3 regions of the Peribacillus sp. YIM B13472 genome follow, and region 3 is predicted to be linked to each of the others. Evidence: riboswitches for the same ligand, from Rfam matches in the RefSeq annotation. Region 3 holds a riboswitch; each other region holds the start of a gene.
The links. Region 3 has a riboswitch for preQ1 ahead of ACFX4I_RS14060 (QueT transporter family protein). Riboswitches for the same ligand answer to the same signal wherever they lie in the genome.

Region 1 (10,270 bases), on a different contig from region 3:
AGATCGGGATAATTAAGTGGTAGTGGAAAACTATAAAGACACAAAGAAAGAGAGTTGATAGTGATGGATACGCAAATAATCACGAAATTTAAAATAGACAAACCAACCAATGAAGTGTTTGAAGCCATAGCGGACCCAGAAAGAATCGGGAATTTCTGGTTCTCCTCGAGTTCTGAAAGATGGGAACAAGGCAGGACGCTTACATTGAGATATAACGAATACGATGCTGAAGTGGTTATTAATGTATTGGAAGTCGAGGAAAATAGGAAAATCGTGTTCTCATGGGGAGGAAATGATCAAGAAACGATTGTTACAATTACACTAAAAGAGTTGGATAAAATGAGTACAATTATTGAAGTGAATGAATCAGGTTTGAAAGAGGACGACCCCGAATTGATAAATAAAATGATAGGACAAAAAGAAGGTTGGGTTTATACATTAACATGTTTAAAGGGTTATTTAGAAAATGGGGTTAATACTTTGAGAGCATCAATAATATTTTAATTCTTAAAGGCTGCTGGTTCAGATGTAGAAAGATCACTAAAAATGCAGTTGGGCGTGCCTAACTCCCAGCACAATGGTGGTACTTAAGATTTTTAAGCATGTTGTGTCCCTTTAATAAGTCTTACCTTCTTTCCTAATTCTGCATTTGTTAATCAAACTCAAGGATGCATATCACCCTTGAGTTTTTTACTTTCCGTATGGTTTGACATGAAATTCAATCGGAAATCACTTTTAGATATATGCCCTTCGAAGCTTTTTTATAGGCTTCAATTCCCATTTTCTTGACTTTTTCTGATAAACTGGATGCTCTTAATAATTGGGTTCCTTGAATAACGAAAGGATCAATGAGGCGCACTTTATTTTTCCGATGTAAATCGTATTCCAATTGATCTTCTTTCACCTTTACGTTACCATGGATCCGTTTTAACAGATTTTGCACTTCATGGTCTTCAGTGGAGCTTAACAAGGACATGACTTCTTCATCTGTACCGAGTAAGTCATCAAGGCTGATCAGGTTTTTAGCCAAAGCCAATTTTAAGGTCTTTGCCAATACATCATAGCCATATATATTAAGTGGGTTCATGAAAAAATCAATAACTTCGCTGTAATACGTTTTCACAAACCATTCCGCCGATTCAATATTATCCAGATACATCCTTCCATTTATTATGATGACATGGTCTAAAAAGTCTTGAACGGATTCCAGTGTGATATGTCCATATTGATACATATCCCGGAGAGTATAATCTACCCGATCGGCGCATAACTCAGGTGCTGGCTGTTCAAGCAATTCCCATTTTGATTGAACAATGACTTCACAATCATATCCATACTTCTTCAGTATAAATGGGATTTCGGATTCCATAATGACATGATCATATATCTTTTCATGATAATCTTCATCCTTACAATCCAGAACGAAATCAATAACATGTGAGAATGCAGTGTGGGATACGTCATGCAGCAAGCCCGCGATTTGTTCCTCCAATGAACCTCCAAGCGCTTTAATTAAAAGCATCACACCAAGTGAATGGTCAAATCGTGTAACATCCCACTTCTCATTAACTAAATAACTTGCCCCGCCTTGATGTATCCCCTTCAACCTTTGGACGGGTTTGCTTAGAATCAGCTCTTCCAGAACCCCCTCTACAATGTGTTTCCCATAGATACTATCCAAAACTATCAATAACTGCCGCCTCCCCCATTCGTTTACTCATTACAGGTAGGTGATCTCACTGATTTTTTTCTGTAAAAATTATTTCCCCCTTTTCATTTTGTTCATATTGCTTTTTTGCCAATTTTATTATTTCTTCTTCATCATTCAAATCGATATCACCTGGATCGACCTCATCAATTCCTTCTATCGTTATCATTTCATTTATTATTACCTGATCTGGTTGATTCACTTTAAAAATTTCTTCTACAGGTTTTGTTTTATCTTTATACGGTTTAGTGAATAAAAAAAGGCCGGTCAAGACTATGATAATTGATCCCAAAATACCGAATTTCTTTTTCATTTATTCATCCCCTCCAACGCTCTATCAATACCCTCATGATACCATATTAGGGTATTAATGGTACTAAAATACATCAAGTGCATATATAGTTGGTTCCTTTTTTCTGTTACTCTGATTTCACCTTTAAAAATAGCTGTAAATTCAAATATCATTGAGTTGCTATGGGTTAGAAAACACCTGGTTGCCGGGAATATTCCATAGGCAATATTCTGCATCCTCTCCTTTGCAACATAGGTGAAATTCCAGTTCATTAAATGGAAAAGTCTCCCTAAAAAAACAGTACTTTATAATATAATCTAATAATTGACATTTGCAAATCAATGAGATATCCTCCTTATTAACCAGTGGTCAATAAATAAGGAGGGTGACAAGATGTCGCCAAGGAAATCGGCAGGTAAAGAATTGTCCAGGGACATGGTCTTGAATGAAGCCAGAAACCTTTTTGCAACGTTAGGGTATTCGAATGTCTCAATGAGGCAATTGGCTAAATCATTGGATTGCAGCCATGGAGCCATTTATTATCATTTTAAAAATAAAGCAGAAATATTTTATAGTTTGGTGAAAACGGATTTTTCCGTTTTAAATACTTTAATCGATGATATCATCATGTCGGAAAATGACCCTTCTGTAAAAATGGAAAAGATTTTATTGTGCTTCTTGGAGTTCGGTTTAACCCAACAGAATCATTATTCCATCATGTTTTTATCGAAGGAAAAAGAAATTCAGCAGTTACTTCAATTCGATTCTAATAAAACATACGAAAAGCTAATCCAGTCCCTGACGGACCTAACGGACAACAAATTGAATCCTGCATCCATATGGTCGATTTTTCTTTCTCTTCACGGATTCATCACTTTTTATATTAATTCTGAACTATCTTATGAAGATGTAAAAGGCTTAGCTTATTTTCATGTAAAAAATATCATCAGAAACATCATATAATTTTTTCGAACATTATTGACCATTGGTCAAACAAACTTTTTTGGGAGGGTTAAAATGGTAAAGAAATTCCTACATATTGAAGGACCCATGGTTCTTTTAGCGGTGATTTACATCTATTCATTCTATGAATTCAGCTGGTGGATTTTCCTGTTATTGATTTTGTCTCCTGATGTTTCCATGCTGGCCTATCTGGTCAATGATCGAATTGGAGCAAAGGTTTATAACCTATTTCACACTTATACCCTGTCCATCTTCATGTTATTGCTTGCCATTTTTCTAAAGTCGGATGCATTGTTGATGATTGGTTTAATTTGGACTGCGCATATTGGAATGGATCGCTTATTTGGGTATGGCCTTAAATACACATCTTCCTTCAAAGCTACACACATTCAAAGGCTGTAATAAACTTAAAAGGCAGTGTGAATACGCCATCACACTGCCTTTTGTCACGTTTCTTTATACACCCCGCTTGTTTCCCCATATATAGGTATGCAGCTGGGGCAGCACTTTCACATCATTCAATTCATCATCTGCTATCACTTTATCTATTAACTCTTCGTACTTCTTCAAAAGACCGCTGATCAATTGACGATCATCAGCCGTCCTGCTATCGTCATTGCCGACCTGCAAATAAAAAGGAATATCCGGGTAACGCCCATGTACATGTTTGGCATATTGATAATCTTCCTCGTTAAAGACGACAATTTTCAATGAAACATGGTTTTCAGGATTTCGATTGGCAAGGTTCGAGATGATTTGGTCGAGCACCGTAAAGTCCGTGTTCATTCTAGAGCTCGGCGGCTTAGGTGAAATCGTCAGTTCATCAATATCGAGAAACCAATCCTGCCATCGGCTCCCTTGTGTTTCGACACCTATCTTCATTTTATTTTCATGTAAGATCGCTATCAAGCCGTTTAAGTTCTTCAGCAGAGCCGGGTTTCCGCCTGATATCGTCACGAAGGAAAAACCGGAACCCCCAATTCGCTTCAGCTCATCCCATATTTCTTCAGCAGTCATTTGGACGGTATCTTCCTTACCGGTGCCATCCCAAGTAAATGCGGAATCACACCAGGCACATGAATAATCGCAGCCGGCCGTCCGAACGAACATGGTTTTTTGACCAATGACCATTCCCTCACCTTGGATGGTCGGTCCGAAGATTTCCATAACCGGGAGTTTACTCACTTTCCATCCACTCCCGTCTGGCTTCGGCATAGCTTGTCGGCGTTTCGTATAGTCGAACAAATTCGACTCTAGCACCCTCATATTCTTTTAATGAAAGGGCTTCGGCCATTTTTTCATAAATCCAGACAACCATATTTTCAGCTGTTGTATTCATGAGCGGCAGGGTTTCATTCAAATAACGATGATCCAGGTGGATTTCAATTTCATTTTTCCATATATCCTTGATGTCACCGAAATCTATCATCAAACCGCGTGAATCCGTATACCCGCTCAATCCGAAAATGACCTTATATGTGTGGCCGTGCAGGTTCTTGCATTTTCCTTCATAGTCATGCAGATGGTGCGCCGCGTCAAAGGTGAATTCCTTACTCACGAGAACCCTCTTGTTTGTATACTTCAATTGGCTGCGCTGAATATCTTCATCTATTTTTTGGAGTTTATCCACTATAGTAAAACCGTACATCATGAAAGCACCTTCCGTCTGCTTACATAGTCATCCAGTCCTTTTTTCCGCAGATTACATGCCGGACAATCTCCACAGCCGTCGGAGATGATTCCGTTATAGCAAGTCAGGGTCTTTTCGCGGACAAAGTCGAATGCGCCAAGCTGATCCGCAAGCTCCCATGTTTCCTCTTTATTAAGCCACATTAGCGGCGTATCAATTACGAATGACTGGTCCATCGACAAGTTCAAGGTCACATTCAACGATTTAATGAATACATCGCGGCAGTCAGGATATCCGCTGAAATCCGTTTCACAGACACCGGTGACAATATGTTTAGCGCCAATCTGACTCGCCAGCACTCCGGCAAACGAAAGGAACAGCAAATTCCTCCCTGGTACGAACGTCGACGGCAATTCCCCTTCTTCTCCGTCCGCCACTGCAATATCACTTCTTGTCAGTGCATTCGGTGCCAGCTGGTTCAGCAGCGACATGTCAAGGATATGATGGTTCACGCCCAATTCCTTGGCAATGTTTTGAGCGCATTCGATTTCCAAGCTATGCCGCTGATTATAATCGAACGTCACCGCTTCCACTTCCTCAAATCTCTCCAATGCCCAGAACAGGCACGTCGTACTGTCCTGACCTCCGCTAAACACTACCACTGCCTTTTCTTTCTTCTTCATTTCTATAAAACTCCTTTTTACGGAAAAAAACAGCACCCTAAGAATAGAGCACTGTTTCTCCTTAGTTTTTTTGAGAGGGTAGCTAGAACCTCTTCCGCCATAACGCGGAATATTATATTTTTCCAAGTCAATAGTAACTTGAAAACGAGAAGAAATCAAGATGTTTGGATTATGGAAAATCACACCTAACGGAAAACTTGGTTATATTCTCATCTGCTTAAATAACCCATTATCCGTCCGATAAAATAGTGTGAATAAAATATCGATAAAGGGGTCCATTAATTTGAAAAGCATTAAAGGAAAGGTATTGGCGGCATTTTCACTCATCATATCTTTATGTGTCATCTTAGGAGCATTCAACATTTACAGCAGCAACAAGTCACTGGTATATTCCCAGGATATCATCGAAAAGGAACTTCCGCTTCTTATCCAAGATGAAAAGTTGCTATATAATCTAGCACAAAGAACTGCATTCGCCCGAGCCTATATTCTATATGGTGACGAGATTTATAAAGAAAGGTTCTTACAATATACCGAAGACAGCAAGGTCATCCAGGAGGACCTCCTCGCTTTAAGCGATTCTGATATTGTGAAGGAATTGATCGAGAAAAGCGTGGATTGGAGGACGATGATTGTAGACCGGGTATTTCCACAATATGAAAAGGGAAATGAAGAACGCGCGAAAGAGATACTCAAAAATGAAGTGGCGCCAAACAGCAATGAAGTAATGGAGGGTTTCAAGGAGCTTGCTTCGGAACGCGAGGAATTGATTGTCGCTTCAGGCGAAACCGTCATCGCAAGCGGGAAATCGGTTAAGACGACAAGTATCATCATATCCATTGCGGCAGTCCTTATCGGCCTTCTGCTGGCGCTTGTGACTGCCAATCTCATTACCACCCCCCTTCTCAAAATCAGGGACAGGATGAAATTGGTGGCTGACGGAGAGCTGAATCATGAGCCTCTGGAGCAAAAGTCATATGATGAAATGGGCGAATTAACGGTATCTGCCAACCAAATGCAGAAAAACCTTCGTGATACGATTGAAAAAATGCTCGTTGTGTCGAATCCGTTTCCAACCAAAGTGAGGATCTGACTCAAGCAGCAAATGAAGTGCAGCAGGGCAGCAAACAAATAGCGACTACGATGTATGAACTTTCGGAAGGTTCGGAGTCACAAGCCAACCGGGCAGCTGAAATGGTTCGCATGATGGATGATTTCACCGGCAGGATCGAGTTGGCCCGCCTAGAAAGTTCAACCGAAATCCTTTCCTTGACCAAGGAGGGCACCACTTTAATGCGCAGTTCGGTCCAACAAATGCAATGTATTGATGGGATTGTAAAAAATGCCGTAGAGCAAGTGAAAGGGCTTGATTCTCAATCGCAGCAAATTTCGCAGCTTGTGCAGGTCATCAAGGATATATCCAATCAAACCAATCTATTGGCGCTGAATGCAGCCATAGAAGCCGCTCGTGCTGGTGAACATGGCAAGGGCTTTGCCGTCGTCGCCAATGAAGTGCGGAAACTCGCTGAAGAGGTCGCACACTCCGTTGGGGATATCACCAATATTGTCTCCGCCATTCAAACGGATTCAAAAACAGTCGTCCACTCCCTGGAAGAGGGTTATACACAAGTGGATGAAGGCACGAAACAGATCACGCTCACAGGCCAATCCTTTGAAACAATCAATCACTCTGTCGGGAATATGGAAATGAAAATACAGCATATTACAGACGAATTGAACTATATCTCCACAAATAGCCAAAGGATCAATCAGGCTATCGAAGATATCGCAGCCGTTTCTGAAGAGTCCGCGGCTGGAATCGAACAAGTCTCCGCCTCTGCTCAGCAATCCAGCTCTTCAATGGATGAAATCACGAATCATGCCAGTGAACTTGCATCTTCGGCAGAACTGCTGACTGAACAGGTTAAGAAGTTCCAATTATGACACTAGCAATTTCCCGTCACATGCATGCGGGAAATTGCTTTTCCCTCCCATTATATGGGTTGTTTCATTTTCGTATATTCGGGGAATAAATAACTATACACAATAATAAACCATTAAAAAGCAAATCTATCAAAAGCGGCTGGAAGTGAATATTTTCCTTTATTTTCAGAATATTTAGTGTATAATTGATTTAAGGAATATTTTAACTTAAATAACCATCACTTCCAATAACCGCTACTAAAAATCTCGACATTTCCTTTCAACACCATGCACGGGCACTTATACTCAGTAAGGATCCATTGCATGCTTTCTCTCGAATCAAATCGTTCACAACTTTATTCACACAAAAACACGATTTCCACTCCAAATCTGTAAAAAAAGGTTAAATTTCACTAATGTTATGTTACTATTAAACTAAGACCTTTTAACCCCATAAGGAGGAATTCATATGAAACGTTTTTTCAAATTCATAACTGATTTTAACGAAAGAAAAGCACTGGAACGGGAAACCGAAGAATTCTTTCGCAAAGAATACGAAAATTATATGAAGATGAATCCTGACAATCAAAGAAAAAGAAGGAGATTAGCTCCTAGATTTTATGTGATTGATGGCGGTAAAAAGGAGTCCAACCTTGAGATTTCTGACAGAAAGAAATCCAGTTAACCAGATTCCTTCCATAATAAGCTGCCAATGCTGTAGCTCAAGACCCACAAACGTTAAATCTCCATGATATACGGAGATTCGTGACCATTCCATTCATTAACAATATATAAACCGAAAGCTCAGATATGCTTCTGAGCTTTTTTTATTTTGCATTCTTCTATAAACACTATATCTATAGAAGAAACTAGGTATTTTTAAAAAAAATGGATTAACTTTAGTTTATTTCATGTTTCAGGTAAAAGAGCAATTATAGACCCATGGGTATTCCCGAGGAAAATACTAAAAAAAAGAGATGTGTTCTTTTACTCATCTTTGTCCAAATTCAAAAGAGTTCAACTAATTGAGTCATTAGATACAAACTCTTATATTGAATGACAAATGCATAAATATTGTTACATTTATGTCGAATAATGGGTATAAACAATTATTAAACTGTAATAAACGTCACTTTTAAAAACAAATTATTATTCAAATACAGCCAATAAGAATCAGGTTCAAATGCTCATGAAACGACTTTGATTCTGTCCAAAATGGGGCTTTATTAAACTTTCCATAATTTAGTGTAAATAAACCTGGGATTCCCTCGATTCCCAGCCATACCTTTGTACTCATAAAACAATTTATTCCATTAGATACTATTACACTCCAATATACATTTATTTGAAAAAGCTGATAATAACTATATTACGATAGAATAATTGACTCTTGCCTATTAAGTTTAAAATCATGTAGTGTGTATTCAGTAATTCAAATATTTGAAAAAAAGAGAGGTTAAAAAAATGGCACCAATATTTATTTGTGCGATCTTTTTGCTTGGTTATGGCATTTTTGAACAAAAACGCCATCAGAAGCGTCTCGACTCCATCCCGGTACGTGTGAATGTGAATGGGATTCGAGGGAAATCGACTGTAACGCGTCTAATTACAGGTGTGATCCAGGAAGCTAAGTACAAAACAGTAGGTAAAACAACCGGAACATCAGCAAGAATGATCTATTGGTTTACCGATAAGGAAAAACCGATTGTACGCCGCCCGGAAGGACCTAACATAGGAGAACAGCGGCGTGTAGTCAAAGAAGTTGCCGATTTGGGCACGGAAGCACTGGTTTGTGAATGTATGGCCGTACAGCCTGACTATCAATTAATCTTCCAAAATAAAATGATCCAAGCAAACATCGGGGTCATCGTGAATGTATTGGAAGACCATATGGATGTCATGGGGCCTACAATGGATGAGGTTGCAGAAGCATTCACTGCTACCATACCCTATAATGGTCACTTAATAACCATCGAAAGTGAATATTTGGACTTTTTCAAAAAAATTGCCAAAGAACGCAACACCAAAGTGATCGTTGCAGACAATTCGAGAATTTCGGAAGATTTTCTACGCGAATTCGACTATATGGTATTTCCTGATAATGCATCACTGGCCTTGGCCGTTGCGGAAGCTTTGGGCATTGATGAAAAAACAGCTTTTCGCGGAATGTTGAATGCGCATCCCGATCCAGGGGCCATGCGGATTACCCGGTTTGGAGATCCAATCCAGCCAACTTTCTTTGTAAATGGCTTTGCAGCAAACGACGCGGCATCGACGCTGAACATCTGGGATCGTGTCAAAACGTTCGGATACAGCTCAGAACCTCCTATCGTCATCATGAATTGCCGGGCTGACCGTGTGGACCGTACCGAGCAGTTCGCAAGAGATGTATTGCCGTACATAAAATCTGAAATCGTCATTGCCATTGGTGAAACCACATCACCAATCACGAAGGTATTCGAGCAAGGTCAATTGGATACAAAAGAATATTGGGATTTAGAAAACTGGTCAACTGAAGAAATCGTGGCCCGCCTCCGCCCCTTGATGAAAAATCGCATCGTCTACGGTGTCGGGAATATTCACGGTGCAGCGGAACCATTAATTGAAGCATTCATGAAATCTAAAACAAAGCAAAAAGCAAGTTAAGTAGGAGGAACCTTAATGTTTGGATCGGATTTATATGTAGCCCTAGTACTGGGAGTAACGCTTAGCCTTATATTTTCAGAAAAGACGGGTGTCGTACCCGCAGGACTTATTGTGCCAGGTTATTTGGCATTAGTATTTGATCAATGGGAAATCATGCTGGTCATCTTGGTCATTAGTGTCGTAACTTATTTAATCGTCACTCACGGCCTTTCAAGATGGGTGATTTTATATGGAAGAAGAAAATTCGCAGCCATGATGGTGACCGGGATTTGCCTGAAACTCCTATTGGACATGGTCTACCCCGTCATGCCATTTGAAATATTCGAGTTTCGGGGAATCGGTATAATCGTACCCGGATTGATAGCGAATACCATTCAAAGACAAGGAATGCCATTGACACTTGGCAGCACGCTTTTATTATCCGG
Region 2 (10,270 bases), on a different contig from region 3:
TCTACAGAAGCATTCTGGGATTCAAAGAAAAAAGGCTTTAAATTATTTGGCGGTAAAGTAGAAAAGATTCATATGCCAAATAACAGTGGCGTGCCGTTTATCATGAGCTGTATCTTCTTCGTTTGGGGCTTTGCATTGGTATTCAGCATGTGGATCATTGCAATCATTGCAACGATCGGTATCTTTGCTTGTATGATTCACCGTTCATTCGAAAAAGATCACGGACGTTATATCTCTGTTGAAGAGATCGAAGAAACTGAAAATAAATTGCGAGGTGCTAAGTAATGAAAATAGATAACTCGCTGCCACTAGAATATAGCACGGAAGAAAATCGCTTAAAGATTTTTGGATTCTGGATTTTCCTGGGAGCAGAAATAGCTCTTTTCGCTACACTGTTCGCCACTTATTTTGTCTTAGTTGGTGGTACTGGAAATGGTCCAACAGGGGAACATCTTTTTAAAGTCCCAACACTAATGTTTCAAACAATCTTTCTTTTAACTAGTAGTTTTACCATAGGTCTTGGAATCAATGCAATGAGACTTGGCAGGCAGAAAGCAACGATTGGTTTCTTCATTATCACCCTTATTCTTGGTTTAGGATTCTTAGGAGTCGAAATTTATGAATTCGTGGAGTATGTACATGAAGGAGCAACGATTCAAACAAGTGCTTTCTTATCTAGTTTGTTCACATTACTAGGTACGCATGGAGCTCACGTTACACTTGGTTTATTCTGGGGAACCTTCATCACCATGCAGATTAAAAAGCGCGGTATGACTCCACAGACAACAAACAAGGCTTTCATCTTTTCACTTTACTGGCATTTCTTGGACGTTGTCTGGATTTTCATCTTCAGTTTCGTCTACCTGAAAGGAATGATGTAATATGAAAGAATTATTCCCACGGGGCCAAGTTATGGGATTTGCTTTTTCGCTAGTTCTGACTTTGGTCGCACTATCAGTTATTGTGTTTGATCTCTCACTTAAAATGGCTGTGATCATCCTACTTGTTACAGCTTTCATGCAAGCTGCACTGCAATTTGTTATGTTCATGCACGCAGGTGAGTCTGAAGATAAAGCATCGATTTACACAAACGTTTATTACGGATTGTTCGTTGCATTGGTTACAATTTTCGGTACAATGCTAACAATGATTTGGGGATATCAATAATCGATTCCGGAAAAACTGGGCGTCTTGATGATGCCCAGTTTTTTGTATTTAATTAATAAGTAGAAATTCATATACCGCTCTATCCACTTCATACTTTGAAGATGTGGATGAACCCATTTTGTTTAGTATTACCATTTCGGAACATTATATTTATAAAACGGAAAATTTTCCCCTTTCGAAGCGCGGCCGTGCGTTCAAGTGCAATGTTTTACAAAAGTGAAACGTTAATAGAACGTACACATTTTCTAGGAAAAACTGTCAGACCTTTTGGTATAATAAGCAATATAAGTATTTATAAACGTAGCGGAGATGATGAAATTGACATTGCCGGTCTTGATTTTGACAATTATCTTAAGTTTGTTAAAAATACTGGTTTCCTGTCTTCCAACCGATGCAGTTAATTGGATTATCGGCAAATTTAAAATACACTCAGAAATTAGTGACGAGAATGCGATCGTAACCTTTGACGGAAAACGTTTGGAAGGTGAAGAAAAAATTCAAATCATTAATTATTTCAATAACGCTAGATTTTTGAAAAAAAATCATATATTCCCTGGGAACGAGCAATTGTTTTTACATCCAGAGAACAGTGGGACTCCATTGGTCATAGATACTAAAAGAAGCAAAAAGGATGTTAGGTTATTTGTGTACATTTACAATGACCACGTGGATGTAGTTAAACAGTACAAGAAGAAAGTCATTTCTTATAGCCTGCTTTCCGATAGCCTCCAAGAACGTTCCGTGCCATTAATAAGAAATTTAGTTTAAAAGAACATTAAAAAGACGGTCCTTAAAAAGACCGTTTTTTTTATAAGTCTTTTATAATGTAATCCATTTCAATTTAGGTACAATTCTAAATAACTTGGTATTCAAATTAAGAGGTTAACGTACACACTGAAGTCTCAATTTTAGTTTATTATGGAAAAAGTAATTAAAAGTGAGGGAATTACTGTAAGAGGTTCTTTAATCGTGCATATGAAATTATTTAAATGGTAATAAAAAAGCAGGTATCTATTGCGATGCCTGCCTTTTTATGCTTTCCATTGTTTTTCAACTTGATGAAGCGCTTGTTGTAAAATTACTTCATGATCTGTATCCGGTTTAGTAAGGACGTTAGTTTGATAAGATTTTCCTTGAAAATCAACTGTTACTGTAACTTTTACCATTATGCATCTTTCCTTTCCTAATTCAGAATTAAATGAGGTGGTTGTACCTATTTCTTTAATACCCGTGGCAGAGGATTTTTCAAACATTTCAAAAGCAGTAAAACATAAGGAGTTAATATTCAAAATTATCTGATATTTTATAGGAAGTGTCAACACTTTTTTTTTTTGACCACTCTATTCCCCGGTAAAATAAAAAAACGACCTGGCTTGTACTCATGACAGCCAGGCCGTTTTTGTAAATGACCCAAATTCATATTTTAGTCAAGATAATGCCGATTAATGCTGCAAGTACGCCGGCAATTTGATAGTTTTTTAGTTTTTCCTTGAATAAATAACATCCAGCGAATACGACAACTAAACAGTTCAGGCTGACGACAGGGAAAATGATGCTTGCGATGCCGGTGTTCAACGCAAAGAAATAACATCCATAGCCTATAGTGCTTAAAAGGCCTACTAAGGAACCGATTTTGACTTCCTGTAGCTTGAGTTTTTCCTTTTTAAAGGCCAGAGCCGAAAGAAGATAAAGAGTTCCGCCTCCATACATTGATACCAGGATATCAAGGGAATTTAAATGAAGACGTGTTGATGTCGTCATAAGAATGCCGAGCACACCAAAAGATAAAATGGATAATAATGTGTGCATCATCCAAGGGACATATTGATGGTTACCTTTAGCATTAGGTGTATACTGAATGACTAATGTAGCGAGAAACATGCAGACGATTCCAGTCCACTGCAAAGTAGAAATATGTTCGTGAAAAATTAAAGCTGCACAGAGAATGGGGAATATTGCATTCGCTGCGATTAATGGGGATGTCAAGCTTGCCGGCCCTTTTTCAAAGGCGCTTGCCATCTGGATATTACCATTAGCGTTCAGTACCCCAATGGCTCCACCAAGCATGATGGACAGCCAGTTCAACTGTAAACCATCCACAAATACTCCATAAAATATGGCCAAAATAAAAGCTGAAAAATAAAAGAAAAATTGGATATGTACTTTTGAGTAACCTTTTCCGCTACTCCATTTAAAAATGCTGTTATTGATTCCGAAACATAAACTTGTGATGAGGGCTGCAAAAATCCACATTGACGTAATCTCTTCCTTCATGTAGGATAAACTTCTTCTACATTTTAAGCTGAATGCATGCAGGAATCAAACCAAGTTTAAAAAGTATGATTGACAGATTAGATATTTTTTTCTATATTTACTATGACAATTTTAAAATATTTCCCGATAAACGGGAGAGGTTCATAGCATCACCCTCTTAAAAAAACTATGGCTTTGATATTTTTCGCGAATCAACCATATCTTTGAGGAGATATGGTTTTTGTTATATAGAGGCCCATTTTATGAATCTCCCTGAAACGTGGGATTAGGAGGACTTTTAATGTCTGGAAGAAAAGAAGAAGAATTAAAAAAAGATATCACACTGCTTGGAAATCAAGGAACAAAATATACATTCGACTATGCGCCTGAAATCCTTGAGTCATTCGATAACAAGCATCCGAACCGGGATTATTTCGTCAAATTCAATTGCCCGGAATTCACTAGCTTATGTCCGATAACGGGCCAGCCTGACTTTGCGACCATTTACATCAGCTATATTCCAAGTGTGAAAATGGTGGAAAGCAAGTCTTTGAAACTTTATTTATTCAGCTTCCGCAATCACGGTGATTTCCATGAAGACTGCATGAACATCATCATGAATGATTTAATCGAATTGATGGACCCTAAATATATTGAAGTCTGGGGCAAGTTTACACCTAGGGGCGGAATTTCCATCGACCCTTACACGAATTATGGGAAACCAGGTACGAAGTATGAGGAAATGGCGGATTACCGCTTGATGAACCATGACTTATACCCGGAAACCGTGGATAATCGCTAAAGAATAGGAGAGACAATGGGCAAATGCCCGTTGTCTTTTTTAGTTTTTTAGCCATTCTCGATCAGTGGTCTTATTGTTTTGTACTCTTAAAAAATACAAATGTCCTTCAGTAACGGAATTCCCGCTTGATTGTTTCGAGAAAAAGCGTAATAATAGGGAGAGTTAATTTTGACAGAATATTTACGAAAATAGGGGATGTCGAGATGAAAGTTGCGAAGTTTGGTGGAAGTTCACTTGCATCAGGTGAACAGTTGAGAAAGGTATTCGAAATTGTTGTTTCTGATCCAGAGAGGAAGATTGTAGTCGTTTCGGCTCCAGGGAAACGCAATTCCGATGATATAAAGGTGACGGATTTATTGATTGAAGCTGCGGAACAGCAGCTGCGCGGGGATAACGGAGAGCATTTGATAGAAGATGTCGTATCCCGCTATGCGAGTATTGCTGAAGAACTGGATATATCCGAGAGTGTCGTCACTGGGATCCACGAAAATTTAATGGCACTGTTGCATGCAGACCAAACTAACCCGAAACGCTATTTGGATACCTTGAAGGCCAGTGGCGAGGATAATAATGCGAAGCTGGTCGCAGGTTATTTCCAAAGCCTTGGAGTAGAGGCGCAGTATATAAATCCGAAGAAGGCTGGCTTGATCGTAACGGATGAAGGTGGATTTACCAAGGTGCTGCCAGAGTCTTATGATCGGTTATATGCTCTGCGTGATGAGCCTGGAATCGTAGTATTCCCAGGGTTCTTCGGTTATACGTTAGATGGTGATGTTTTAACTTTCTCAAGAAGCGGTTCCGATATTACGGGTTCGATTCTTGCGAATGGGGTCAAAGCTGATTTGTATGAGAACTTTACGGACGTGGATGCCGTTTATGCGGTGAATCCAAATGTGGTTTCCAATCCCAAGGGAATCCGGGAATTAACTTATCGTGAAATGCGTGAGCTTTCTTATGCAGGTTTCTCGGTATTTCATGATGAGGCGCTGATTCCAGCATTCCGTGCGGGAATACCTGTCCATATCCAGAATACGAACAATCCGGCGGCACAAGGGACCCGCATTGTGAGTACACGGGATAATACGAACGGGCCGGTCATTGGTATTGCAAGTGATAAAGGGTTTTGCAGCATTTACATTAGCAAATATTTGATGAACAGGGAAGTTGGTTTTGGCCGGAAACTGCTGCACATCCTCGAAGATTATGGAGTTTCATATGAGCATATTCCATCAGGCATCGATGATGTGACGCTAATTCTAAGGCAGGACCAGATGAAGGGTGAAGCCGAGAAGAAAATCATTTCACGAATCAAGAAAGAGCTTCATGCTGATGAAGTGAATGTGGAGCATGATCTTGCCTTGATCATGGTTGTAGGGGAAGGAATGCGCCATAATGTCGGTACAACGGCAAGAGCGTCAAAAGCCTTGGCCGAAGCAAAGGTGAATATTGAGATGATCAACCAAGGCTCTTCGGAGGTAAGCATGATGTTCGGTGTGAAAGGACACAATGAAGAGACGGCAATTCAGGCATTATATCACGAGTTCTTTTGAGTATGAAAGTTTAGGGACCTCCTTTTAGAAAGGGGGTTTTTTGATTAATCTTTTAGTCACTATACATACGCTGGATTTTTCATCTGGTTCTTTATGATAGTGGCAATGACCGTGTGGGGATAATCATTCCAAGCTAACAGACGCGCTGTAGGGTTCAGCGCGTCTGTTTTAATTTAATACCCATTTGTCAAGTGGCTAAAGCAATTGGAGGAGAACGGAGTTGACGCTCTTGAAACGGATAAAAAGGGGCGTCCAACCTCTGGCAGCATCAAGTTTACGAGCCAAATGATTCACTGGCACCAATTGATTTAAAGTAATCACTTCGTTGATCTTGCTGAATAGCATCATGTTTAGAAAGCATCCTTATCACTTCAAGTTTAATACTTCTATATAATACAAAAAAAGAATGTAGGAATAAGTTCTATCTATATGTTAAAACAAAATTGATCGGAGTGTAAGGTGCGAGACTCCTGCGGGAAAAGAGACAACAGCAGGCGTAGGCCGAGGAGGCTCCAGGACCGCCCGTGGAAAGCGAGTGCCCTGCGTTACAATCAACGTTCAAATTGTAAAAGCCATAAAAAAACTGTAGACAAACTCGATTTTCATCGAGTTTGTCTACAGTCTGAGCCTCCAATTGAGGATTGGAGGTTTTTCTTTTATATTAGTCCATAATGGTCAGTATTTGATCGATCTCTTTCCTTGGACGTGGAGTGGGGATCATATCGGGATAGCCGACGTGAAGGCTGCCGACGATCTTCTCGCCGGGTTTCACGCCTAAAGCTTCACGAAACTCCATGCTGTGTATCATGCCGTATGTTTCCCATATCATCCCGATTCCTTGTTCCCAGGCAAGTAGGCTGAAATTCTGGATCAAGGCACATGTGGCTGCATAATCTTCTTCACGTGTCATGGGATTCGGATTCTCTTCCATGATCACCGCAACAAACATCGGTACACCTATAAGTTTATTATATCCTCGCTGTCCGGCCGCTTTTTTCTTTTCAGGGTCCTTCTCTTTGCCTGCCATGAATGCACTGGTTGCTTCCGCTAGTTTTAAACGGCTATCACCATGCACCACGACGAAGCGCCATGGTTGGGTCATTTTATGGTTAGGTGCCCATGTCGCAGTTTCCAATAATGGTTGGATGGTATCAATAGGAACAGGAATGTCCTTAAATCGTTTGATGCTGCGCCGTTCTTTAATGATATCTTCTAGTTTCATGATCATCCTGCTCCTTTAATCATATATGTAAGTTTAATAGTTGAAAAAAAATAATCCCCGGCTGCCTAATATGCTTTCAACGTGAATAAATTACTTGAATAAAGAGGGGGCAATATTCTAGTGACTTGCATTCGCTAATGAGCATATAATTTTACTAGGCACAGAGAAGCCGGGGCGACATTGTAGCTATGTACAATATCAAAAGGGTACGATAAGAGAATATCGTAATTGCTTATCAAATTTCAGAGATCGATAATGAAATTGAAAATCATTATCAATTAGAATTTTCTCTTATTTCTTGTAATTTGTCAAGGCTATTTATTAAAAAAATCAATATATTTACCAATCCTGTATAATAGTTAAAATCTTTTAAAAAATCTGTATAAAAATGTATAATGAGAGGATGAAAAGATGCTATCTACATATGAAGAATCGAAGGGTGTCATAGATGAAAAATTTGTCCTCATTTCTTAAGCCATACTGGCTTTTGATCATTCTTGCTTTATCCTTAATGATTGTCGAGCTCGGGGTAGAGCTGTTACAACCTCTATTTATAGCAAAAATAATTGATGATGGCATTTTGCAGAAAGATTTATCGGTGGTGATTAAATGGGGAAGTGTCATGGTTGGACTTTCCGTTTTTTCATTCCTTGGCGGGATCGTTAATTCCTTTACGGCATCACATGTAAGTCAAAGCTTTGGACATGATGTAAGGAAAAGCCTTTTTGGTAAAATACAGGCGTTTTCTTTTGCGAATTTGAATAATATCCCTACTTCCTCGTTGATAACAAGGATGACGAATGATGTGACCCAACTTCAAAATACGGTTTTTATGGGACTGCGTATCATGGCAAGGGCGCCACTGATCGTAATCGGCGGGGCGATAATGGCTATTACGGTCGATTTGAAACTATCCCTTGTTTTGATCATTTCAATACCGGTTCTTGTCTTTTTCCTTAGATGGGTGATGAAACGAGCGGCCAAGCTGTTTAAGCTCGTACAGAATAAACTCGATAATGTCAATGGCGTCATGAGGGAAAACCTGATAGGCATGCGCTTGATCAAAGCATTTCTTCGTAAGGAGCATGAAATCGGTCGATTTGACGACGCGAATGAAGAGTTGAAAAGAAAGACTGTGACTTCCCTTCGTTTAATTGAAACGACGATGCCTGTGTTGATGCTTGTCATGAATGTGGCGATTCTGATCATTCTCTGGCTTGGAAGTGAATTTATAACAACGGGAGATATACAGGTAGGGGAGGTTGTGGCGATTGTCAACTATGCCACGAGGATTGCGGCATCCCTTTCCGTTTTTTCATGGCTGATCATGGTCATTTCCCGTGCGAAGGCTTCAGCGGAACGTGTGACGGAAATATATGAAACCCCGATAGATATTGATGAAGGCAAGGCGGAAAGCAAGAGTGGGGCCGTCAATGGGGGAGGCATTAAGTTTCTGGATGTATCTTTCCGCTATCCTGGAACCGATACCCCGATATTGAAAAACTTGAGCTTCTCCATCAATCCGGGAGAATCGCTTGCCATCATAGGAGCGACAGGATCAGGGAAAACATCACTGTTTCAGCTGATTCCGAGATTATACGAAGTTGAAAGCGGCTCCATTCGAATTGATGACCAGGATGTAAAAGATATTCCCTTGAATTCGCTTCGGAAAAGGATCGGCTATGTACCGCAAGAGGCCCTGCTTTTTTCAGGAACCATAAAAAATAATGTCGCTTGGGGAAAAGAAGATGCCTCGATGGAGGAAATCGTGACAGCGGCCATGCATGCTCAGGTACATGAGACCGTAATGAAACTTCCGAAACAATATGAAACCCAGTTAGAACAAAAAGGTGTGAATCTGTCCGGAGGGCAAAAACAGCGCTTATCGATTGCAAGAGCATTGGTGCGCAGACCAAAGATTCTCCTTCTTGATGATAGTACTAGTGCGCTGGATTTGAAAACGGAAAGTAAATTGCTTGCCGCTTTAAAGGACTATACATGCACAACGCTCATCATTACACAAAAAATCAGTACAGCCATGGAGGCGGACAAAATATTGTTGCTGGAAAGTGGTCAAGTGCTTGCGCTGGGGAAACATCAGGATTTGATGCAAACAAGCGATCTTTATCGAAAAATCGTTCACTCACAGTTTGGGGAGGAGGGGATTTCTCTTGAGTCGAAGAATATCTCCCGATAAGGCAAGGGCTAAACCGGTCAACTCCTGGAATACGATAAAGAGGATCATTCCCTACTTAGCAACGAATAAAAGCCTGCTATTTTGTGTCCTTTTCATGGTACTGATAAGCTCGGTTTTGGGATTGCTTGGCCCTTTTCTTGTTGGGATGGCCATTGATGATTATATTGTCACAAGAGATAGCGGGGGGCTGATCAGCCTTCTTTACGGACTTCTCGGGGTTTATATATTCTATTCCCTATCCATGTGGCTTCAGAATTATTGGATGATCGGAATCGCGCAGGATACGGTTTATGCAATGCGCAATCAATTGTTCAAAAAACTTCACCAGTTGTCCATTCCCTTTTTTGACCGGCGTCAGCATGGGGAATTGATGAGTAGGGTCACGAATGATATAGAAAATGTCAGTTCCACTTTGAATAGTTCTGTCATCCAGATTTTTTCCAGTGTGCTGACACTGGTCGGGACAATCGGAGTTATGCTGTATTTGAGCCCTTTATTAACTGTTTTAACCTTATTAATCGTTCCTCTTATGTTCTTCGGTCTGAGGTGGATAACGAACAGGACGGGAAAGTTGTTTAAACAACAGCAGAAGAATCTTGGAGAACTGAATGGGTTTATAGAAGAAACGATTTCCGGACAACGGATCGTAAAGGCTTTTTCACAAGAAGATAAAGTGATCCGAGATTTTGTCATCCGGAGTGAAAACTTAAAGAAAGCTGGCTTCCTATCACAATCATACTCTGGCCTGATTCCGAAACTGATGAATTTACTGAACAACTTAAGCTTCACGGTAATAGTCGCTGTCGGCGGGTTTTTGGCGCTGAGTGGCATAGGGACGGTTTCCATTGGGGTCATTGTCATTTTCACCGAGTATTCTAGGCAATTCACCCGGCCACTCAATGACCTGGCTAACCAATTCAATACACTTCTCTCAGCTGTTGCCGGTGCGGAGCGGGTTTTCACCATACTTGATGAAAAAGAAGAGGAAGTGGATGAGAAACAGGCCTCTGAACTTCGTGATGTCCGTGGTGAGGTGGAATTTGAGGGTGTTTCCTTTTCGTATAATGATGAGGAGCAAA
Region 3 (10,270 bases):
TGATACCCATGTGAAGACGTATGGGCGATGGCTTCATCCTGTTCTTTTAATAAGTCGATGTTGGCACGGGTATCTTCCACATTTTTCTGGACGATTTTGATATATTGCTCAAAGACCTTCTCCAGGTTCGTTTCGCGATCGATCCATTTCGATGTGAATTCCAATTTATTGTTGCCAAGCTCGCCTGCCGGCAAATTTCCAAGCGTGACTGTACCAAGTGCCGTCTTCACTTGATCGACTTGCTTCGTTACGGCAGGATGATTCAGTTTGATTGTCGTCATTAAAACAACCACCCTTTTAAATATGATATTTTGCTTTCCAATTGATCTATGACGGCTTCTCCTTTGCCTAAAAGAACATCCGCTTCATGTGCTATCGTACCTGCTGCACTCAGAGCCTTTTTCTCTATATTAAGCATCATGATTTTACCGTCGATTTTCTCTTGATAGTCATCATAATCATCATGAATGATCGTTGACATTGCCTTGTATGCATCACTGCGGGCATCTTGAAAGTCTTCTGCACGGTTTCCCGTCCAGCTTTTTGCCAAGTCCGGATTTTTAATTTTAGCTATTTCCCCAAGACAAGCATTCTGTTCTTCTTTGATTTGTCTTTTTGCCTGCTCCAAACGATTGATTTTTTCATTGACATCAGAAGTTTTACTAGAGAGGGCAGAGTGAATTTCACTCAATGAATTTGCATACACCTAAAAAATCACCTCAAACATACTATTCTCATTATGTAGACTGTCATATTTTTCATAATTTTTATTATAAGGATTATAGTCTTAGAGTTAAATAGGGATAAATAAGCTATTTATGCTACAGAATTAGGAAATTCAGCCCGCACGCTCCAATTCCCGATTAGACTTTTTACCCCTGTATTTCCATTTTTAAACATAAAGAAAGGGTGCAGGCTGCACCCTCTGAATATTTACTGCATTATTTGAATTCCTTTTCGCCAAATAAATGAGGAACTTTCACCTTTTTCCCTTTTTTATGATTGAAATCAGGTTTTTTAGCTTCGATTTTTGCTTGGTCATAGACAGCTGTGCCGACAATTTCAGCAACATCTTGAAGCTTTTCTTTTGAGATTTTATCAATGGTATCATCAGGAGTATGATACCAAGGTTCTGATGGACTGTGGATGAATAAAGCAGCGGGTATCCCAGCCTCAGCAAAGGATACATGGTCACTTCTCCCGCCTTGTCCATATGGAGTCGGCTCACCATTCAGTCTTGTACTTGATGCCTGGGCCAGCTCGGTTACAAGGTTCGTTTCTCCATCATTAGTCAAAATGACCAAATCTCCGGCATCCCTGCTTCCCACCATGTCGAGATTGAAGTTTGCAATGGTCCGCTTGATATCATCATCAGGGAGATTGCTCACATAATGCTGCGAACCCAACAATCCATTTTCCTCTGCCCCAAAGGTGACGAAGCGAATTTCCGTATCTGTAGGAAGATTCTTCAGAACACGGGCAAGTTCAAGGGTGACGGATGTTCCAGATGCATCATCATTCGCTCCGGGTGCCCCTGCGACGGAATCATGATGTCCAGTAATATAAATGATATCGCTCTTTTTTGCTTTATTGTTCTTTGTTGCTTTTTTCGTTGCCACTACATTATAAGAGGTTTTTTCTCCTGAATGGGCTCCTTCAATTTTTAATGATGCTGTCAATTTGACTCCATCATTCAATTTTTCCAAAAGGGCTTCTCCATCCTTTTTGGTGATCGTGACGGATGGAATAAACCTGTCATTATCCTCTCCGAGTGTCCCGTTTATTTCCCCATCTGCATTATTGAATAGGATGACTCCCGTTGCCCCTTTTTCCGCTGCATTCAATACTTTCTCTGCAAAAGTGAGGTTCCCTCTTTGTATAAGGGCAATCTTCCCTGCAACATCGGTTTCCTCAAGCTCTTCTTTCGTTCCTAAACCGGCATATACAACGTCACCGGATAGGTCCCCATTAACTGAATAGGTTAAATGGTTCGCTTGGATTTCCCCATCGAATCCAGCAACGGACAGCTCGACCAGATTTGGGTCTGTATAAGATAAAAAATTGAACTCTTCGATATCGGCTTTATAGCCATAAGATTGGAATTGCCTTTTGATGAATTGGACGGCTTTATACTCAGAATCCGTACCGGCCACCCGAGGTGTTTGTGAGAGGTATTCAATATTCTTGTAGATTTTATCGGCATCGATTCTTTTAATGACTTGCTTGTCCGTGGATGGCTCAGATAGCACCGGCGATGAATGCGGCGCTGCTAAAGGGGTGGTTGTCCCGGCTGTCCCGAGTGTCAATGCTGTGATTAATGTTAACGACAGAAATTGTTTTTTCATAGATTGCCTCCCAGTTTAATAGTTTCTACCATTATTTTACAATATATAGAAATTACTAACTAGGTAGGTTTATCCCTATTCATGTATGTCTAAAGTACCGAATTTACAAATACAAGAAATCATCAGGTGATTTGACCTGTATCAAAAGTCCTTCTCCATTCGGTATTTTGTCATATTATATAAAAATACCTGTAATCCAAACAGGATTTTCGCACTTTTTCGGGAAAATAATACAGAAGATATTGAATTTTTACAGGGAGAAGGCGCAAAGATGTCGATAACTAAATTTGTGATGCCGGAAGTGATTTTCGGTAAAGGTTCGATTGAACAAGCTGGCGAGGCCTGCTTGCGGCTGGGTGCCAAAAAGGCGCTTATCGTAAGCGACTCCGGGGTGGCCAATGCTGGCTGGTTGGATAAAGTCATTGAATGCTGCCAAGATGCAGGCCTTGCTTTTGCTACCTTCATTGAAATGACGACCAATCCGAAGGACAGGGAGATCGAAGCCGGCTGTTTGACATTTAAAGAACAAGAATGTGATGCCATCATCGGTTTGGGCGGAGGCAGTGCTTTGGATGTTGCCAAAGGGGTAGCCCTTTTAGTAACGAATGGCGGCATCATCAGTGATTATGAAGGTGTTGATAAAGTCCACTCTCCCCTCCCTCCCATGGTGATGATCATGACCACTGCAGGATCGGGTTCGGAAGTATCCCAGTTTTCGGTGATCGTCGATTCATTCCGCGAGAAAAAAATGACGATCATTTCAAAATCACTCGTCCCCGATATTGCAATAGTCGATCCTGCCACCTTAACCACCTTGGGACCGGATTTGACCGCAGCTACCGGAATGGATGTGTTAACCCACGCCATTGAATCCTATGTTTCAATCGCTGCGACACCTTTGACCGATGTACAAGCTAAAAACGCGCTTTCCATCGTTTCCCGCCACTTACGCCCCTCTGTTGCATCCAGGCATAATGAGGAAGCAAAAAAGGCGATGGCGATGGCGAGCCTGCAGGCTGGACTGGCTTTTTCCAATGCCATTTTGGGAGCTGCCCATGCCATTTCACATGCCATAGGCGGCAAGTACCTCCTTCCGCATGGTGAAATCAATGCGATACTCCTTCCCCATGTCATGGATTTCAATCGAATTGCCTCACCAAGACGATTCAGCGAGATTGCAGACATCATGGGCATCGATACACGGGCATTGACGGAGCAGCAAGCAGGAATGGCTGCCATTCACTTCGTAAGGGAATTATCCCGGGATATAGGGGCTCCCAAGAGTTTAAGTGATGTCGGCATTACGAAAGAAATGATAGATCCCATAGGGATGACCGCTCTTGAGGATGCCTGCATGATCACAAACCCCCGTGATATGTCATTAGAACAGATTAATCAGCTGCTTCTTACAGCCCTATAAGAGGTGAAAAGCATGAACAAACATGAATTGATAGATTTAATGACAGGCGTTAAATCTTCAAAAAAAACGTATTACACGGAACTTAAGAAAACCGTGGATCAGCTGAAGAAGAAGAATATGCAGCTTGAAATCATGAATGACATCACAAAAAATATGAATATGGACATCGACATCCAAGAGATTCTCCGAAATGTTATTGAAAAACTTAAGCAGCTCATTACCTTCGATGACAGTCATTTTGTCATATTGTATGAGGAAGAACCTGCCTTGCTTCACATCTGCCCTAATGGTCACTGCGATCTTGAAATGGATCCCAAAAACCTGTTACACCCTTTTCAGGAATTCTCATCGGCCTTGAAAGAAAAGCAGCCGATTCAGGTGGAAGTTAAACGGTTACCGGACTTCCGGGAAAAGGAACGTCTATTATCCCTTGAGATCGAATCACTTCTATTATTCAGAGATGCTTCCTTCACCGAGTTCTTCCCTTTCGATATACCCGATGATTTCCCCCTGATCTTGCACTGCCAATATATCAAAATTCTTTTTTTCCAATGCTTTCTGAATATCCACCGCCAGATCGTTTTTATGGCAAAACTCAAGCTCCTGGGCAATGCTCTTAACCGTTATATTCTCTTCATAAAGAGTTTTAAGACTAAGATAGCTGTTATTGCTTTTTCTTTTGCTTTCATTTAACATCTTTCAACCTCCGCTCAGGAACACTTTCTGCCCGATTTTCCGCTTAAATCATAGAAAATGTATGCGGCCGCCACTAAAATAAAGTCCACCATAGCGGACTCAATTCCATTCATGTGAATTTTTGAAACCATCAAAGGCCATCAACTGCATTGCCTACCGCCGTTTCCTCATTCCCCTTCTCTTCCCAACCTTTGCAAACATCCACCCAATTCTTCGCGCCTGAATATTCAAACAACTCAGCGAGTTTAAGTTCTATTGCAGAGTTCGCACTGCCGCATGCCGGGAACAATGACTCAAAGCGTTTCATCGATACATCAAGAAAAACAGCTAGAGCATTTGCCAGACCAAACGGGCAAACTCCTCCGATGGCATGGCCAGTCTGTGCAAGCACTTCTTCAGGTGAAAGCATTCGTGCCTTGAAACCGAACGTCTGACGAAATTTCTTATTATCCACTTTCGCGTCCCCTGCAGCAACAACCAAAATGGCTTTTTCACCTTCCCCCTTAAAGGAAAGAGTCTTAGCAATCCGCGCTGGGATAACACCGATGGTTTCCGCTGCTTCAATCACCGTAGCACTCGATGTTTCGAACTCCATTACATCGCCTTCCCGATCCCATTGTTTAAAATGGCTTTTGACACTCTCGATCGACATACTATATTCACTCCTTTGAAGTATATATTGAAATAATATCATCCTTCATTGCAATAAATCAAAATCCAATTGAGCTACTTCCCCTGCTTGAAAACTCATAAATTAAAACCATTCTTTACAAATTGACGAAACAAGCTTACATGGGATACTATTAAACATCGGGCAAACGCCTAAACGTGGTTCGTAACCATCCCACGATAAAAAACTAGGGAGAGAGTAAAATGAATGTTCGTACACTCGTGATAAGCGGGTTATTGGCTGCCTTGTATGTGGCGGTCTCATTGGTGTTCCAACCAATATCATTTCAGATGTTCCAATTTCGTGTACCGGAAATATTGAATCATCTGATTGTATTCAATAAAAAGTATATCTACGGTATCGTCGGCGGAGTCTTCATATCGAATCTGCTCTTTTCGCCGATGGTGCCATATGACTTGATTTTCGGGGTGGGGCAATCTCTGCTCGCCTTATTGCTTGTCATTTTTGTTTCTCGGTTCATAAAAGGCATTAAAGGACGGATGATCGCAACGATTATCTTTTTCACGTTCACAATGTTTTTAATTGCAATCGAACTGAACCTTGCCCTGGGCTTCCCATTCTGGTTAAGCTGGATGACCACTGCTGTCGGTGAATTCGTTGTCCTCTTGATTGGAGCGCCAATCATTTATGGAATGAACAAAAGAATTCAGTTTGAAAAGTGGCTTTAATGGAAACTTCGCGTCGCGAACCCACTATAATGGAAAAGAGCTGTCTGCATGATGCGGCAGCTCTTTTTTTTCACCAATGAACTCGAAAATGATAAACTACTAGTAAGAATGGTGGTGGCCCTTTGAAAAAAGTCCTGACCATAATCGGTCTATTGGTAATTGCAATATTTATTTTTTCTAATGCAGAGTTATTCACTTTGGTTTGGAAAAGTGATTTGGATTCTGTTATTGGCATCTTGAAGGAAAACCTTTTGCTTACATTTATTGTGACATTCGTTTTGATGTTTGTACAAAACTCTTTTACAATCATTCCCTTAATTTTGCTCCTGACTATCAATGTCACGATATTCGGATTCATATATGGATATCTATGGAGTTGGTTTACAAGTGTTGTTGCCTCAGGTTTCATTTTTTATGCAGCAAGAAACTGGTTTCAGGAGCTTCTCTTAAAGAGGATTGGCGAAAAGTGGCAAGAATCTGTTGTGGAGCATGGCTTCATGTACGTTTTTACAGGCAGGATTTTCCCTCTGATCCCAACAAGCTTAATTAACTTGGTAGCTGGAGTCAGCACCGTCACTTTCAAGGATTTTTTATTAGCGACGGCACTTGGCAACCTTATATACTTTTTCTTCCTTTCGCTCATTCCATATGGACTGCTATCTGTTGAAATGAACCAATATACGCTAGCAGCACTCGCACTCCTCTTCTTACTATTTTTCATTATCTATAAGCGTGCAAAAAAGAAAAAGAAACTAACCTTCGTCAGAAAAAACAGGTGAACACATTGGCCCCTGTTTTTTTATTTAGAATTCTGCATATATTTTTTTCCGATAGTTTGTTAAAATGTGTATGTAATTTTACCTTAGAAATGTCTTAAAATCAGGGAGAATCTCCATGTCCAAACGCTCCATCTTAGCAATATATATCCTATCCGGGATTCTTACACTAGTCGTGTTCGACTATTTTTTAACTACAAATATCCAAAACAAAGAGGTCTTCATTCAACTTCAAAGAGCGGAAGGATTTGTTTTCCTTTTATCAATAGGTTTGGTTTTATATCTTTATTTAGCTAAAAGGGAAGAATTCAAGCAATTAAAAGAAGCGGAACAACGTCGGCGTACACTCATCAATTCAATGGTGGATTTCGTTAACTTCAAAGATGGTGATGGCCGATGGCTTGAATCCAATACCTTCGGCCTGCAATTATTTCAATTGGAGCATGTAGACTATAAGGGAAAAAGAGACAGCGAACTCGCAGAATACTCCGAATTTTATAAAGAGTCGTTGATCTACTGTGAAGTTTCCGATGAAGAAACGTGGGTAAAAGGGGAAATCACAAGGTGTGAGGAAATCGTCCCTCTTCCCGATGGCAATCACAAGACCTTTGATACCATCAAAGTTCCCCTGTTCAATGAGGATGGTTCTCGAAAAGGCTTAGTCGTCATCGGCAGGGATATTTCTGAAAGAGTAGTCGCGGAGAATCAATTATTCGATAGTGAACAACGCTATAAATCATTGTTTGAACACAACCCTTATCCGATGCTGATGCTTGATTTAAACGGAATGATCACGACCGTAAATCCAAGGTTTGAAACGGTAACAGGCTTTCAACAGGAAGAAATACATGGAGCCTCATTCATAAATTTGAACTTCTCAGCAGAAGACGCGGAATTGATCCGTACATCTTGCCAATATGTCATGGAAAACCAAAAGGGGATAAAAAAAGGGAAAGATATAGAATTCCTGACGAAGTACGGAAAGTCCATCTTACTTTCTTGTTCGTTTGTCCCGATGATGGTTGGAGAGGATTTAGTCGGAATCATTACTTATGCTAAAGAAGTCACTCAAATTCGGGAAACCGAAGCACGCTTAAGAAGAACTGAAAAATTATCGATAGTCGGCGAACTTGCCGCTAGTGTGGCCCATGAGGTACGAAACCCTCTGACTTCTTTAAAAGGTTTCGTCCAGCTTCTTAAAAAGAGCGACCATCCCTATGAACATTACTACACGATCATGTTAAGTGAATTGGACCGGATCAATCTTATTGTAAGCGAGTTACTCGTCCTGGCAAAACCACAGGAACTTCCATTCAGCAAACATCAAATCATCGACCTGATGAATGATGTCAAAACCTTGTTGAAACCAGAGGCGGACTCGTACCCCACCCAAATATCAATATCTGTTAAAAACGAAATACCGCTTCTATTATGTGAGGGAAACCAATTAAAACAAGTATTCATAAACATGCTCAAGAATTCAATGGAGGCAGCCGCCGATCACATTTGGATTGATTTCGAACGCATCGACAATAACCTTTCCATTACCATCAAAGATAATGGAAGCGGAATTGAAAAAAAACGGATAAAGCATCTTGGTGAGCCTTTCTATTCTTCTAAAGAAAAAGGAACTGGATTAGGACTGACAGTCAGTTGCCGAATCATTGAGGCGCATCGGGGAAAGGTCCGCTTTAACAGCGAACTAAACCATGGAACCGAGGTCCAAATCATTTTGCCCATAAAAATATAAATCCGGGGACAAGCCTAAACCTTGTCCTTTTTTTGCAGGATTTCTTCACCTCCCTATTTAATCAGGGAGGTGAAGAAATCCTTTATATTCCCAAAGAATGACACAGTCTCAACAGGTTGTTTGCGATTAACCTGGCCTCCATTATTATTGGATGCATCGCTCTCCGAATTGCCGGCTGTACTCATATGCGCTGCCTCAACTCCTACCTCTTTTGCTTTGACACCATCCACGGTTTCTTCCTCATCCATTTCCACATCCATATCCTTTTCGAAAACTAGGACGTAAGTACGGCGCTCCCCATCCTTTGAAACGGTAACGGAAATGGCCGTTTTCGCTTTATCCTTGATCTTCACTTTTTTACTGCTCTCACCGTCATATTCAATCGTTGCTCCGCTGGCATTTGTCGTTGCATTCATTTCGACTGAAGAAATATCATTATCGACCTCGATATGATAGGTATGCTCATTAGATTCAAAAGATTTGTTCCATTCTCCTGATGATACAGTCAGAATGTTCAATACTGGTGCAGTGCAGTTTTCGATTCTTCTTTTTCCTTGACTGCTGCCCGTGTAATCGTAAGCGTATAGGTTTTTTTATCTCCATTTTCTGCTGTAACGATAATCTTCACCGTTGTCTTACCGATTGGAAGGGTAACCTTTACACCTGCACTGGTTGCATCCTTTCCATTCACCTTTACAATTGCGGTACTGTCACTCAATGTCGGAGTTACCGTAATGGACTGGACTTCATTTTCAACAGAAGCATTATAAGCTGTCACTTTAGAATCGAATGTTAATGAGCCTTTTGATAATCCAATCGATGTTAAAAGATTATCATCACTTTCAAGTTTTTCAACTTTGAGAGAATAGGTAACCGTTTCATTTTGCCCATCGCTGACGGTGATTTCAAATGTATTCATGCCAGTTTGAAGCGGTAAGTCCTTCACCTTCCCCTCTGTCATTTTGACACCATTCACGTATATGGCTGCATTCTCGTTAGGACTTGCTGCAAGTAAGTTGATCTTTTCCACATCATTCCCCACTGCCGAACTATAGTCGTGTAAATCTTCTGAAAATTCCCGATCCAGTGCAATACCCTCTATTTCCAGACTTGAAAGATTATTTACCGTTTGTTCCTCTTCCTGAATGACGGAAGTACCTTCCGCAGCCCCTGCCGCTGGCATATAAGTGGATGTTCCCATCCCCCAAAGGGAACCAACCAAGATCACCTTCACACTTTTTTCTTTAAATCCCTTCTTTAGCAAAGCCTATCCCTCCTATAATTCCTGCAAACATGATAGGTTCAGGTTATCAAAGGAACCTTAATTATTTCTTATTGGAGTTTATAACAACAGGATGCCTATTAATGTTTTGCAAAGCGGAATTCCTAACCAATATTTATGGCTATAATGGAGGTAGGAAGGCAAATCTAAACTTATTGTTATCACTTTTCTAGCGAACCTTTCAAACTGCCTTTAGATAACTAATTTATTTTCACTGTTTTTTCACATTTTCCTTTTATAATGAGCTTACATGATCTGATGAAAGGATGATGGCACACCAAGATGAAAAAATATTTATGGCTGGTAGTCAGCCTATTCAGTTTGCTTTTATACCCGGCAATGGCTTTTGGTCATGCTACGGTAATAAGCTCTAATCCTAGCCCGAATGAAGCGATGGATACCCTTCCTGAAAAGATCAGCATTCAATTCAGCGAGAATATTCAACCATCCTTCCATTCGCTTGAGGTATTCAGCCAAGGCGGAGACAAAATTCAAATTCAAGACAGTACAATCTCGGAACAAAGTGAAAAAATACTGGAAGCTAAGTGGAAGGGCACTATCGACGAAGGGATTTATTACATTAAATGGAGAGTGGTTTCAAGTGATGGGCATCCCATTGAAGGAACAATTCCCTTTCAATTC

Region 1: it holds a riboswitch for preQ1, as region 3 does, so the genes downstream of both, queC (7-cyano-7-deazaguanine synthase QueC) here and ACFX4I_RS14060 (QueT transporter family protein) in region 3, are expected to answer to the same signal.
Region 2: it holds a riboswitch for preQ1, as region 3 does, so the genes downstream of both, queF (preQ(1) synthase) here and ACFX4I_RS14060 (QueT transporter family protein) in region 3, are expected to answer to the same signal.

Annotation. Positions count from the first base shown of each region.
Region 1 covers NZ_JBHZPG010000052.1:1,858-12,127, forward strand. Annotated here, with positions in the region: gene ACFX4I_RS24770 (SRPBCC family protein) at 1-16, shown strand, start outside; gene ACFX4I_RS24775 (SRPBCC family protein) at 64-504, shown strand; gene ACFX4I_RS24780 (HD domain-containing protein) at 719-1,690, opposite strand; gene ACFX4I_RS24785 (hypothetical protein) at 1,737-2,021, opposite strand; gene ACFX4I_RS24790 (TetR/AcrR family transcriptional regulator) at 2,394-2,963, shown strand; gene ACFX4I_RS24795 (DUF4260 domain-containing protein) at 3,018-3,365, shown strand; gene queE (7-carboxy-7-deazaguanine synthase QueE) at 3,420-4,148, opposite strand; gene queD (6-carboxytetrahydropterin synthase QueD) at 4,141-4,611, opposite strand; gene queC (7-cyano-7-deazaguanine synthase QueC) at 4,611-5,276, opposite strand; PreQ1 riboswitch class I at 5,332-5,374, opposite strand; gene ACFX4I_RS24815 (HAMP domain-containing protein) at 5,560-6,369, shown strand; gene ACFX4I_RS24820 (methyl-accepting chemotaxis protein) at 6,387-7,220, shown strand; gene ACFX4I_RS24825 (hypothetical protein) at 7,669-7,884, shown strand; gene pgsB (poly-gamma-glutamate synthase PgsB) at 8,664-9,845, shown strand; gene pgsC (poly-gamma-glutamate biosynthesis protein PgsC) at 9,861-10,270, shown strand, end outside.
Region 2 covers NZ_JBHZPG010000009.1:164,435-174,704, reverse strand. Annotated here, with positions in the region: gene qoxB (cytochrome aa3 quinol oxidase subunit I) at 1-285, shown strand, start outside; gene qoxC (cytochrome aa3 quinol oxidase subunit III) at 285-881, shown strand; gene qoxD (cytochrome aa3 quinol oxidase subunit IV) at 883-1,167, shown strand; gene ACFX4I_RS10085 (YfmQ family protein) at 1,486-1,935, shown strand; gene ACFX4I_RS10080 (BA3454 family stress response protein) at 2,199-2,333, opposite strand; gene ACFX4I_RS10075 (EamA family transporter) at 2,584-3,441, opposite strand; PreQ1 riboswitch class I at 3,572-3,617, shown strand; gene queF (preQ(1) synthase) at 3,722-4,222, shown strand; gene ACFX4I_RS10065 (aspartate kinase) at 4,426-5,772, shown strand; gene ACFX4I_RS10060 (nitroreductase family protein) at 6,434-6,994, opposite strand; gene ACFX4I_RS10055 (ABC transporter ATP-binding protein) at 7,443-9,191, shown strand; gene ACFX4I_RS10050 (ABC transporter ATP-binding protein) at 9,166-10,270, shown strand, end outside.
Region 3 covers NZ_JBHZPG010000016.1:49,294-59,563, forward strand. Annotated here, with positions in the region: gene ACFX4I_RS14030 (YwqI/YxiC family protein) at 1-281, opposite strand, end outside; gene ACFX4I_RS14035 (YwqH-like family protein) at 281-706, opposite strand; gene ACFX4I_RS14040 (M28 family peptidase) at 942-2,345, opposite strand; gene ACFX4I_RS14045 (iron-containing alcohol dehydrogenase) at 2,617-3,765, shown strand; gene ACFX4I_RS14050 (hypothetical protein) at 3,778-4,458, shown strand; gene ACFX4I_RS14055 (YbaK/EbsC family protein) at 4,592-5,113, opposite strand; PreQ1 riboswitch class I at 5,284-5,328, shown strand; gene ACFX4I_RS14060 (QueT transporter family protein) at 5,335-5,820, shown strand; gene ACFX4I_RS14065 (TVP38/TMEM64 family protein) at 5,943-6,599, shown strand; gene ACFX4I_RS14070 (PAS domain S-box protein) at 6,715-8,346, shown strand; gene ACFX4I_RS14075 (cadherin-like beta sandwich domain-containing protein) at 8,400-8,864, opposite strand; gene ACFX4I_RS14080 (cadherin-like beta sandwich domain-containing protein) at 8,861-9,610, opposite strand; gene ACFX4I_RS14085 (copper resistance CopC/CopD family protein) at 9,911-10,270, shown strand, end outside.